3 regions of the Enterococcus sp. UD-01 genome follow, and region 3 is predicted to be linked to each of the others. Evidence: predicted binding sites of a transcription regulator. Region 3 holds the regulator's gene; each other region holds the start of a gene.

Evidence for each region. Region 3 encodes CtsR, which represses protease genes until heat stress. Its sites were predicted from a motif close to TTGGTCAAAAAAGGTCAAANA; they were not measured.
Region 1: the regulator CtsR is predicted to act here: its motif matches at 2,923-2,943, upstream of clpP (ATP-dependent Clp endopeptidase proteolytic subunit ClpP).
Region 2: the regulator CtsR is predicted to act here: its motif matches at 2,276-2,296, upstream of clpB (ATP-dependent chaperone ClpB).

Annotation. Positions count from the first base shown of each region.
Region 1 covers NZ_JBIYEU010000002.1:142,415-146,520, reverse strand. The annotation lists gene ilvB (biosynthetic-type acetolactate synthase large subunit) at 1-100, opposite strand, end outside; gene ilvD (dihydroxy-acid dehydratase) at 113-1,804, opposite strand; gene ABH902_RS03060 (hypothetical protein) at 2,260-2,775, opposite strand; gene clpP (ATP-dependent Clp endopeptidase proteolytic subunit ClpP) at 3,023-3,616, shown strand; gene ABH902_RS03050 (thioredoxin domain-containing protein) at 3,725-4,106, shown strand, end outside.
Region 2 covers NZ_JBIYEU010000014.1:17,907-22,012, reverse strand. The annotation lists gene ABH902_RS11590 (replication initiation and membrane attachment family protein) at 1-1,218, shown strand, start outside; gene dnaI (primosomal protein DnaI) at 1,218-2,147, shown strand; gene clpB (ATP-dependent chaperone ClpB) at 2,462-4,106, shown strand, end outside.
Region 3 covers NZ_JBIYEU010000019.1:55,359-59,464, reverse strand. The annotation lists tRNA gene ABH902_RS13745 (tRNA-Thr) at 1-37, shown strand, start outside; tRNA gene ABH902_RS13740 (tRNA-Gly) at 42-113, shown strand; tRNA gene ABH902_RS13735 (tRNA-Leu) at 130-215, shown strand; tRNA gene ABH902_RS13730 (tRNA-Arg) at 288-361, shown strand; tRNA gene ABH902_RS13725 (tRNA-Pro) at 439-512, shown strand; gene ABH902_RS13720 (CtsR family transcriptional regulator) at 720-1,187, shown strand; gene ABH902_RS13715 (ATP-dependent Clp protease ATP-binding subunit) at 1,192-3,678, shown strand; gene ABH902_RS13710 (peptidase U32 family protein) at 3,944-4,106, shown strand, end outside.

The DNA of each region.
Region 1 (4,106 bases), on a different contig from region 3:
CACCACCGGGATAACCAAACACCAAATCAACCTCTTGCTTCAATAATGCATCAATCAAAATTCTTGAGCCATTTTTTACCTTTTTTTGCTGTTTTATCACAAGCTTCCCTCCTTAATCTAACAAATCTTCAGGAATCTGCATGATTCCCCCTGTATGTGCAGACGTTACCAATGCCGTATAACGCGCCAAGTATCCTGTTTTTACTTTCGCTTTAAACTTGGGCAGCTGGTCTCTTCTTTTTGCTAATTCTTCTTCTGTTACGTGCAGTTCCAATGTTCGATTCGTCAAATCAATCTCAATTTCATCACCGTCTTGAACCAACGCAATGGGTCCGCCAGCAGCTGCTTCCGGTGAAATATGCCCAACAGCAATGCCTCGAGTCGCCCCTGAAAAACGGCCGTCAGTAATCAGTGCCACATCTTTTCCTAAGCCTCTGCCGACAATACTTGAGGTAGGTGCCAGCATTTCCGGCATGCCTGGACCGCCTTTAGGTCCTTCATAACGAATAACGACCACATGCCCTTTTTTAACTGTATGGTCATCGATCGCTGCTACAGCTTCATCATGTGAGCTAAAGCAAATCGCTTTTCCAACGAATTTCTTGATGGAAGGATCAACTCCGCCAACTTTAATGACGCTGCCTTTCGGGGCGATGTTACCGTAAAGAATAGATAAACCGCCAACTGGACTGTAGGGGTTTTCCTTAGGATGAATGACCTCCGGATTCTTAATGACCGCATCCTGTACGTTTTCACGAATCGTTTTGCCGGTAACCGTGATCCGATCCGGATGAATCGCATCACCTAAATCCACCAGCTCTTTCATAATTGCCGGCACACCGCCAGCTTCATGAACATCGTGCATGGAGTAAGCAGAAGATGGAGCAATTTTGGATAGATATGGAACACGTTTAGCAATTTCATTGACTTCTTCCAAGTTATAGTCAATTTCCGCTTCATTTGCAATCGCCAAAGTATGTAAAACCGTATTTGTCGAACCGCCCATTGCCATATCTAAAGCAAAGGCATCATCAATCGCTTCTTTAGTAACAATGTCTCTTGGCTTGATTTGCTTTTTCACTAAGTCCATTAAATGGAAGGCCGATTTTCTAACCAGTTCTTTTCGTTCTTCAGAAACAGCTAGAATTGTCCCGTTACCCGGCAGTGCTAGACCTAAAACCTCCATCAAGCAATTCATTGAATTCGCCGTAAACATCCCTGCACAAGAACCACAAGTTGGACAGGCATTTTGTTCCATGAAGTTAAACTCTTCTTCGGTCATTTTGCCTTCTTTAAAGGTGCCAACTGCTTCAAACATGGAAGAAAGAGTCGTGGTATGCCCTCTTGGATCAACACCGGCTTTCATTGGACCGCCTGAGCAAAAAATCGCTGGAACATTTGTCCGAACACTAGCCATCAGCATTCCGGGAGTGATTTTGTCGCAGTTTGGAATGTAAAAAACACCGTCAAACCAGTGAGCGTTAATGACTGTTTCTGCTGCATCAGCAATAATTTCTCTGCTGGGTAAAGAATAGCGCATTCCAATATGACCCATAGCAATCCCGTCATCTACGCCAATCGTATTAAACTCAAAAGGAATACCGCCTGCTTCTCTGATTGCTTCCTTGGCAACATCCGCCAGCTCTCTTAAATGGACATGCCCCGGAACAATATCAATATACGAATTACAAATTGCGATAAAAGGCTTATCCATATCCTTTGCATTTTTTACTTGCCCAGTTGCATACAGTAAACTTCTGGCCGGTGCCGCTTCAATTCCTTTTTTTATTTGGTCACTACGCATGTTCATCCACTCCATTTTCGTCATTTTCAGAAAAAATTGTACGTTATTTTCTAAGATAATTTTTCCCTTGGCTATTTCTTTACTAAAGTTTTCTACAAAAAAAGCATCCCATCAATAAATGGGATGCTTTAGTAAGAATCCCATTTACCAAAGACAAACAGGACTCAAACATCTGCGAAAAATCTCAGTGTTCTAAGTCCTATACGATAAAATAATGACTAATACATGATCGTTTATCTTCTTCATGGCAATGGTCTCCTCGTCAAAAATCTATAAAAGATTAAAATAGCATGTGATATTCAAAAGCTTTTGTTAACTATAAACCTAAAAAATGAGAATGTCAATAAAATTTAATAAAAAAGTTCAGAAAATTCAAAAAATAGAGTACAGAAGAATTGGGCTCTATTAATATAAAAAACTGTGTATGCTCAAAATGAGTTTACACAGTTTTGATTTTATCCTTTTTGGAAGTAATACAATGGTTTGTTGGACAAGCGTTTCATTTGACTTTTTTTATCTTCAATCGTCGTAAGCAGCTCTTCTGAAAAGTTTTCTAAAATAGCTCTGCCGCCTTTATACGTGCTGCCCCCCATAGCAATCACTTCATCAGGAGTCAAAATAACTTTTCGATGGGCAATTTTTTTAAAGAATTCTTCCACCAGAAATGTTGGTAAGTAAAAATTATTTTGTGCCGAAAATGATTCTAGATAAATAAAATCATCAATGCTAATATAACAATCATCCATTGAAATAAAATTTACTGATTTATCTACATAAATATCTCTTTTTTGTAAAATTTCATTGATCTTCTTATTTAATAAATTCAATGTTTCGATCTCTTTTACGTAATGTTCCAACTCACGATACTGGACGGCTTTGCGCTCTTCATAAGAGACACGTAAAGCAACTGCTACAGACACAATCGCTGCACCAATCAGTACACCTGTCATTCCTGCAATAAAAACAAACATTCTGCATTCCTCACTCCATTCAATTCTTTATTTAGTATAACACAGTCACGTCTGTGAACGAAAGAAAAACAAAAATGAAAAAGATACTTTTACACAACTAGCTCTTTCTGATAAGCTGTTTCTTCTGCATCGCTTTTTGGTGCATTGAAGTTGACCTTTTTTGACCAATGAAGTATACTTTTTTTAAGCAATCCCATTTGCTTTGTGATAAAATGATTTAAGAGCTTTTATATAGGAGGAATATACTATGAATTTAATACCAACAGTCATTGAACAGTCATCTCGTGGAGAAAGAGCTTATGACATTTATTCACGTTTATTAAAAGATAGAATTATCATGTTAAGCGGACCAATCGACGATAACGTCGCTAACTCAGTGATTGCTCAATTATTATTTTTGGATGCACAGGACTCTGAAAAAGACATTTACATTTACATTAACTCACCAGGCGGCAGCGTTTCTGCTGGTTTAGCAATTTTTGATACAATGAATTTTGTGAAAGCCGACGTGCAAACGATCGTTTTAGGAATGGCAGCTTCAATGGGCAGCTTCTTATTAACAGCCGGTCAAAAAGGCAAACGCTTCGCTTTACCGAACGCTGAAATCATGATCCACCAACCACTTGGCGGAGCTCAAGGTCAAGCAACGGAGATTGAAATTGCAGCCAAACATATCTTAGACACACGTGATCGCTTGAACAAGATTCTCGCTGAACGCACAGGCCAACCCTTAGAAGTCATTGAACGTGATACAGATCGCGACAACTTCATGACTGCGCAACAAGCGAAAGAATATGGCTTAATCGATGAAGTTATGGAAAACAGCAGCTCTTTAAGCTAATAAAAACAACAAGTGCCTAAATTTCTTAGCGAATTTAGGCATTTTTATTTAAACTTAAGGCAAAAAGGTCTAAACTAATATTAAAAGAAGTGAAAGGAAGGTTTATAAATGGATATTTCAGTTATTGATGCTCAAAAAGTAACAACTAAAAATGGATTAAACAGCGGCAGTGACGAGGCACCCATTAAAATGGTGGAATTTATGAATGTGCGCTGCCCTTACTGCAAAAAATGGTTTGAAGACTCTTTTGAGCTTTTAAACGATTATGTCAAAGCTGGTAAAGTGCAACGGATCATCAAGCTTTTTGACAAGGAAAAAGAAAGCTTACAACGCGGAAATGTCATGCACCACCATATTAATTATGATTTACCCGAAAAAGCTTTAACAGATCTAAAACAAATGTATGATACTCAAAATGAATGGGGCGATCTTTCTCTAGAGGATGTCGCAGTCTACGCTGAAGATAATTTACAACTTCCAGAAAAAGGTG
Region 2 (4,106 bases), on a different contig from region 3:
GAATTGCTTCATGCGGATTTGGTGATGCTTTTGGATTGTAGTTTACCACAAGTGCTAACTGCCAGAAGAAAGCTGGAAGGCATCGGTTTATTAGATACATTTGTTAAAGACGATCCTCAATTAGGGACTGTCTATGTATATCGCTTAAACGCACCAGAATCAGCGGAACGTTTCTTCAAAGATGAGATTTTAAGTATTACCTTGTTGAATCGAATTGGTCAAAGAAAATTTGATTTGTTATTGGATTGCTTTAAGCCAAAGTTTCTTAAGCTTACTGGGTATGAAAATATTTCGGCAAGTTTCAAAGAGGTATATCTTTTCAAAGAAGAACAAATTATTGCAGAAGCTGAATTATTAGCAGACATTCAGCGGAATTTCGATGATCCCAGACCCAAGCAGCCTTTAGCGATTGAATCCACGACGTTCGACTGGGCGTTGTTTTCCGAACAATTAAACAAGCTGGGTATTCGTTTACCGGAGGATTCTAAGTCAGTGAAAAATATGATTTTCCTTTTTCACGAAAGCTATGGCATTGATGAGCTGGAGATGGTGAATTTTGCTTCCAAGTCCTTTGATTATTACACGAGTGAGCTGGACGGTAAAGAGCTGAAAAAGCAAATTGATGCTGTTTATTATCCTAAAAAAAGACAAAATGAAGCGACAAGCTTATATGTGAATCCTGCTCTTTCAAAAGACGATCAGCAAACCTATCGGTACAATAGTCTGAAAAAGCTTTCTGGATTTTCTGATAAGGATATTCAAGTCATCATGGATTGTGAAAGACTGGCTCCTGAACAGTATTTAAGCGCATTAAAAGAAGCTGTCAGCGGTTTTCCAACGAACATTGAGAAATACAACGTCCGCTTTTTAATTGAGCATTCCAAATTGCCCAATAGCGTGATTAACATGCTGATTTATTATGTTTGCTACATTGAAAAGAAGCCTGTATTAGAATCAGAGCATTTAAATAAAATTGCCAATGACTGGGCACGTAAACAAATCACGGCACCCGAAGAAGCCATGATTTACGTTAAGGAGCGCTCAGAAAAAAGCAAGCAGCAGCCAAAAAAATCTTCCTTTAGTAATCGCAATACCCGCAAGGAAGTACTGCCGGATTGGCTGGATAAGCCAAGCGAAGAGCAGACGCTTTCACAGGAAGAGCAAGCCAAATTACGTGAACGCATCAACAAATTAACAGGGAAGAGTGGTGATCAATAATGGAAGATGTCGGCAAAGAATTTACGAAAATGATTCAAAATAGGGATTATACTGAGCGTTATCAGGATTTAATGGCAAAAGTTCTACAGGATAGTGATGTACAAGCCTTTATTTCTGAAAACAGAGAACGATTAACAGATGAAGATATTCAAAAAAGCTATGCCAAGCTTTATGAATTCGTTCAAGAAAAGCGCAAATTCCAATTAAATGATCCCACGATGATTGCTCCCGGATATGAGCCGCGTTTGGCTATGAACTTTCATTATATTGACGTAACGTATATTCCAACAGAAGCATTAATTGCGAAGCAGCGTGAAGAAGAAATTCGTAAGCGTGTGAAAGCTATGGATATGCCTAAAGATATTAAAGAAGCTACGTTGGATCGTTTCGATTTATCCTCTGAAGGCAGAGTGCGTGCGTTATCAGAAGCATCTGACTTTCTGGAAAACTATCCGACTGCACCGAAGGAATTTCACAAAGGTCTGTATTTAGTTGGTCAGTTCGGTGTAGGCAAATCCTTCTTGTTGGGAGCAATTGCTAATGCCTTGGCTGAAAAAGGTTTTACGACCACTATTGTACATTTTCCAACGTTTTCGGTTGAAATGAAGCAGGCAATAGGCAAAGATCAGGTCGGTGAAAAGCTGGATGCTGTGAAGAAGTCACCGGTGTTGATGATTGATGACATTGGTGCCGAATCAATGACCAGCTGGATTCGCGATGATGTATTGAGTGTTATTTTACAATATAGAATGCAAGAACAGCTGCCGACATTTTTCTCTTCTAATTTGAAGATGAAGGAGTTAGAAGCCCATTTGACTGTTAGTCAGCGCGGAGATGAAGAACCGTTAAAAGCACGCCGCATTATGGAACGTATTCGTTATTTATCTAAAGAAATCATTATGATCGGAAACGATCGTCGAAACGGCTAAAGGTCGAGGCAGAAGTACATGCTACTTTTGTCTCTGCCTTTTTTTTAAAATAAGCCAAAGCAGCGTTATAATTAGTTGCGTAAAATAGCAGAAGTTGTATCATGATAGTTAAAGATATCTGTTGTTTTTGTTTGACCTTAATTGACCAATGGTATATAATAAATTCATAAGGTCAAAAAAGATCAAACTTTATTCCTTGAAAAAATCAGTCGTAGGATGGAAGCCTGTAACGGCTTTTTCATAGTATGATAAACAGGATAACGAGTGGAAACAAAGTATGCATAATGCTATCAACTTTTTTAGGAGGTATGAGCATGAATAGTGAAAAAATGACAACTACATTACAAGAGGCGATTGCTGAAGCCCAGCAAATTGCCATTACAAGACATCATCAAGAAATTGACATTGCTCATTTATGGAAAATATTTTTACAGCCAAATCACTTTGGTCGTAATTTTTATACAGATGCTGGTGTGGATGTAGAAGCCTTTGAACGTGAGGTCGATCAAGCGCTGGATGAATATCCTAGTGTCAGCGGGAATGTCCAGTACGGTCAAACTATGAGCCAGAATTTGTTTAACTTATTAAATGAAGCAGACAAATTAAGAGAAGCTTTTCAAGATGAATTTTTAGCGACAGAAATCGTTATTCTAGCGCTAATGAAACTGAAAAATTATCGGTTAACCAAATATTTAACCAGTATCGGCATCAATGAAAAGGAATTACGAAAAAATATTGAAGCAATCAGAGGAGGGGATCGCGTGACTTCTCAAAATCAGGAAGAACAATATAAAGCCTTGGAAAAATACGGCGTGGATTTGGTACAGCAGGTCAAAAGTGGGAAGCAAGACCCGATTATCGGTAGGGATGAAGAGATTCGTGATGTGATTCGCATTTTATCTCGTAAAACAAAAAATAATCCGGTTCTAATTGGTGAGCCTGGTGTTGGTAAAACTGCCATCGTCGAAGGCTTGGCCCAACGAATTGTCCGAAAAGACGTTCCGGAAAACCTTAAAGATAAAACCATTTTCTCCTTGGATATGGGGGCTTTAATCGCCGGAGCGAAATTCCGTGGTGAGTTCGAAGAACGGCTAAAAGCGGTATTAAAAGAAGTGAAAAAAAGTGATGGACGAATTATTTTGTTCATTGATGAAATTCACAATATTGTCGGTGCAGGCAAAACAGAAGGCAGCATGGATGCCGGTAACTTATTGAAACCAATGCTGGCTCGTGGTGAATTGCATTTAATTGGTGCCACAACATTAGATGAATATCGTCAATACATGGAAAAGGACAAAGCGTTGGAGCGCCGTTTCCAAAAGGTTCTGGTAAAAGAGCCAACAGTTGAAGATACAATTAGTATTTTGCGTGGCTTGAAAGAACGCTTTGAAATTCACCACAGTGTAAACATTCACGATAATGCCTTAGTAGCAGCGGCAACTTTGTCCGACCGCTATATAACAGATCGTTTCTTACCAGATAAAGCCATTGATTTAGTCGATGAAGCCAGTGCGACGATTCGTGTGGAAATGAATTCCATGCCGACTGAGCTAGATCAAGTAACAAGACGTTTAATGCAGCTTGAAATTGAAGAAGCAGCGCTGAAAAAGGAATCGGACGATGCCAGCAAAAAACGCTTGAATAATTTGCAGGAAGAGCTGGCTGATCTGCGCGAAGAAGCCAATGCTTTAAAAATGCAGTGGGAAACGGAAAAAGAAGAAGTTAACGCCGTCAGCAATAAGCGTGGAGAAATTGATAAGGCGAAGCATGAACTAGAAGATGCTGAAAATAACTATGATTTAGAGCGAGCTGCAGTGTTACGCCACGGAACGATTCCGCAATTAGAGCAGGAGTTAAAACAACTCGAAGCAAAAACTGATAAGGACAGTATTAAAATGGTACAGGAAGCTGTCACAGAAAATGAAATTGCTCAAGTTGTTGGGCGTCTAACAGGGATTC
Region 3 (4,106 bases):
AATCAGAGGGTCGAGGGTTCAAGTCCTTTAGCCGGCATCACGCGGAAATAGCTCAGTGGTAGAGCACCACCTTGCCAAGGTGGGGGTCGCGGGTTCGAACCCCGTTTTCCGCTTAAGCCATTCAACAACGCCGGGGTGGCGGAACTGGCAGACGCACAGGACTTAAAATCCTGCGGTGAGTGATCACCGTACCGGTTCGATTCCGGTCCTCGGCATTACTTTGACGCACTCGATGTGGAGAAGTAGAAAGCAGATGGCAACATCTGATGTGTTGATCCTTGTTTTAAGCACCCATAGCTCAACTGGATAGAGTGTTTGACTACGAATCAAAAGGTTAGGGGTTCGACTCCCTTTGGGTGCATAGTAAAAATGTTTGACTGCGGATTAAAAGGCGAAACTTTGATTCCTTTTAGACGTTTAGTCTTTTTTTATTAGCTACGGGAAGTAGCTCAGCTTGGTAGAGCACTTGGTTTGGGACCAAGGGGTCGCAGGTTCGAATCCTGTCTTCCCGATTTATTCAACGCGTTAAACCTTACTTATTTTTAATAAGTAAGGTTTTGTTGATTTATATGGGTAATAATATTATGAACGGTGAAAAATATATAAAAATTGCTTATATTCCTGTTTCTTTTCCGCTTTTTTAGGCATTCTTCTTTATTAAAGGCTAAAAGTTCGGTATAATAATGGTCAGTATTAGTCAAGGGAAAAGGATGAGTGTTATGAGTAATCAAAATACCTCAGATTTAATAGAAGCATATTTAAAGAAGATTCTTGAAGAAAGTAGTAAAATTGAGATCCGTCGTGCGGAGATGGCACATTTATTCAATTGTGTGCCTTCGCAAATTAATTATGTGATTAATACGCGCTTCACGATACAGCGTGGTTATTCTGTAGAAAGTAAGCGTGGCGGTGGTGGTTATATTCGTATTGCAAAGGTGCAGATATCAGATAATGACCAGTTATTAAAGCAGATGGCGCAATTTACAGGTGAGGAGCTTTCGGAAAAAGATGCTCTGATTTTTGTTCAAAAGTTATATGAGGAAAAGGTTATCACCAAAAGAGAAGGTAATCTTATGCTTTCTGTTTTAGGAAAGCAGGTATTAGATAAAGCAGGACCAGATGAAGACTATTTACGTGCTCAATTGATGCATTCATTTTTAGAACGTTTGAGTTACGAGGAGGAATGAGAACATGGACGAATTATTTACAGATAGCGCCAAGGCGGTCTTAGCCATTGCGCAAGAAGAAGCAAAATACTTCAGACACCAATCCGTTGGCTCTGAGCATTTGCTGTTAGCATTAGTATTGGAACCAAATGGTATTGCTGGTAAAACATTGCGTCAATTAAATGCGGACAAGAACGATATCCGCGAAGAAATTGAGCATCTTACCGGCTATGGCACAGTTAAAGGTTACCCTAGAGGCGCTTATTTACCTTATTCCCCTCGCGCAAAGCAGGTTTTTGCTTATGCAGGTGATGAAGCCAGACGTTTAGGAGCTCCGAATATTGGTACAGAGCATATTCTTTTAGGTTTATTAAGAGACGAAGATATTTTAGCTTCTCGAATTTTGTTGAATTTAGGGCTAAGCTTATCCAAAATGCGTCAATTACTAATGAAAAAAATCGGTGTTACTGACCCTCAAATGAGCAATTCAGGACGTCGTCGTAACAATCAAAATCAAAAGGCTGCACCAAAAGGCACTCCAACGTTGGATTCGCTTGCGCGTGATTTAACAAAATTGGCTAGAGAAAACAATCTTGATCCAGTAGTAGGTCGTTCGCAGGAAGTAAGAAGACTGATTCAAATTTTAAGTCGTCGAACGAAAAACAATCCTGTTCTTGTCGGTGAGCCTGGTGTTGGTAAAACCGCAATTGCTGAAGGGTTAGCTCAAAAAATTGTTAACGGTGAAGTGCCGGAAGATATGCAGGAAAAACGCTTAATGATGCTGGACATGGGTGCTTTAGTGGCTGGAACAAAATATCGTGGTGAATTTGAAGATCGTTTGAAAAAGGTTATTGATGAAATTTACCAAGACGGACAAGTTATTTTGTTTATTGATGAATTGCATACATTAATAGGTGCAGGCGGAGCAGAAGGGGCTATTGATGCGTCTAATATTTTAAAACCTGCATTGGCTAGAGGCGAATTGCAGACAATTGGTGCTACTACTTTAGATGAATATCAAAAATATATTGAAAAAGATTCTGCTTTGGAACGCCGCTTTGCCAGAGTACAGGTAGAAGAACCAACACCGGAAGAAGCAGAAGAAATTCTTAAAGGTCTGCGCTCTCGTTATGAAAAACATCATGGGGTTGAAATCACGGATGAAGCATTGAATGCAGCCGTTCAGTTATCGGTACGCTACATTAATTCTCGACAATTACCGGATAAAGCGATTGATTTGATGGATGAATCTGCAGCAAAAGTTCGTTTGGATTTGGCAGATGAGCCTTCAGAGATTAATGATCTACGTATGGAAATAGCAAGTTTAGTACAGGAAAAAGAAGAAGCGATTCAAGCACAATCCTTTGAAAGTGCTGCACGCTTACGCCAAAAGGAAAAGAAATTAGCTCGAAAATTGGAAAACATTCTTTTATTGGAACAAAAAGAAGCTTCCGGCTACGCTGATCGTGTCACAGATCAGGATGTTGCCAACGTGGTTTCACAATGGACCGGTGTACCGTTGCAACAATTAGAGAAAAAGGAAAGCGAACGCTTGCTTGAGCTGGAAAGCATTCTGCATCATAGAGTGGTCGGTCAAGATGAAGCTGTTCAAGCCGTTTCACGCGCTATTCGCAGAGCTCGCAGTGGCTTGAAGGATCCGAATCGACCGATTGGTTCATTCATGTTTTTAGGTCCTACAGGTGTGGGTAAAACGGAGTTGGCTAAAGCATTAGCTGAAACAATATTTGGTAGTGAAGATGCGTTGGTTCGTGTTGATATGTCCGAATTTATGGAAAAATACAGTACCAGTCGCCTGATCGGTTCACCTCCAGGCTATGTCGGCTATGACGAAGGGGGTCAATTAACTGAGAAAATTCGTCAAAAACCTTATTCTGTTATTTTACTGGACGAAGTGGAAAAAGCACATCCGGATGTTTTTAATATTTTGTTGCAGGTATTAGACGATGGACATTTGACGGATTCTAAAGGGCGTAAGGTCGATTTTAGAAACACGATTTTAATTATGACGTCAAATATTGGTGCAACAGCGATTCGTGAGGAAAAGAATGTGGGCTTCAATGTGAAAGACTTGTCTAAAGATTACGATGCGATGCAAAAACGTATTTTAGAAGAGTTGAAAAAAGCCTTTCGTCCTGAATTTTTAAATCGGGTGGATGAAACAGTGGTCTTCCGTTCACTAGATCAGGAAGAAATTCACGAAATCGTAAAAATTATGAGCAAATCTATTATTAAACGTTTAAAAGAGCAGGATGTAAATGTTAAAATTACTCCCGCAGCCATCGAAGTTATCGGCAAAGTCGGCTTTGATCCAGAGTATGGTGCAAGACCAATCCGCCGAGCACTACAAAAAGAAGTAGAGGATCGTTTAAGTGAGGCCTTGCTGGCAGGTCAAATTCATTTAGGTGACAAAGTAACGATTGGTGCAAGTAAAGGGAAGATTACGTTAAATGTAAAATCTTCTAATCCTGAACCGATTTTGCAAAAGGTGTAATTTAAACAACAAATATAGGCGGGCGATCGTTTAAGATCTATGTGCGGGGAGAAAGTGATTATTGCTTTCGCTCCGCCTTTACTTTGTGAAAAAGGCTCTTTAAAATAAATAGATGCTATTGGAAAGTTTGTGAACCTGTGCTACTATAAAGCAGGTGCTAGAAGCAAGTTTATAGAGAAAAATAGAAAGCAAGCTCTTTGGAAAAAGATAAAAACTGGCAGCTACGCAGAGGGCTTATTCAGTTTTTAGAGGAGGATTTAGTTTTATGATCGAACTTATTGCGACCGCGGAATCAGTGGGGCAGGCGGAGGCTTTGCTTTTGGCTGGAGTAGATACGTTGTATATCGGAGAGGAAACGTTTGGTTTACGTTTACCAACATCGTTTTCCAGAGAAGAGCAACGGAGCATTACTGAAAAAGCGCATGCTG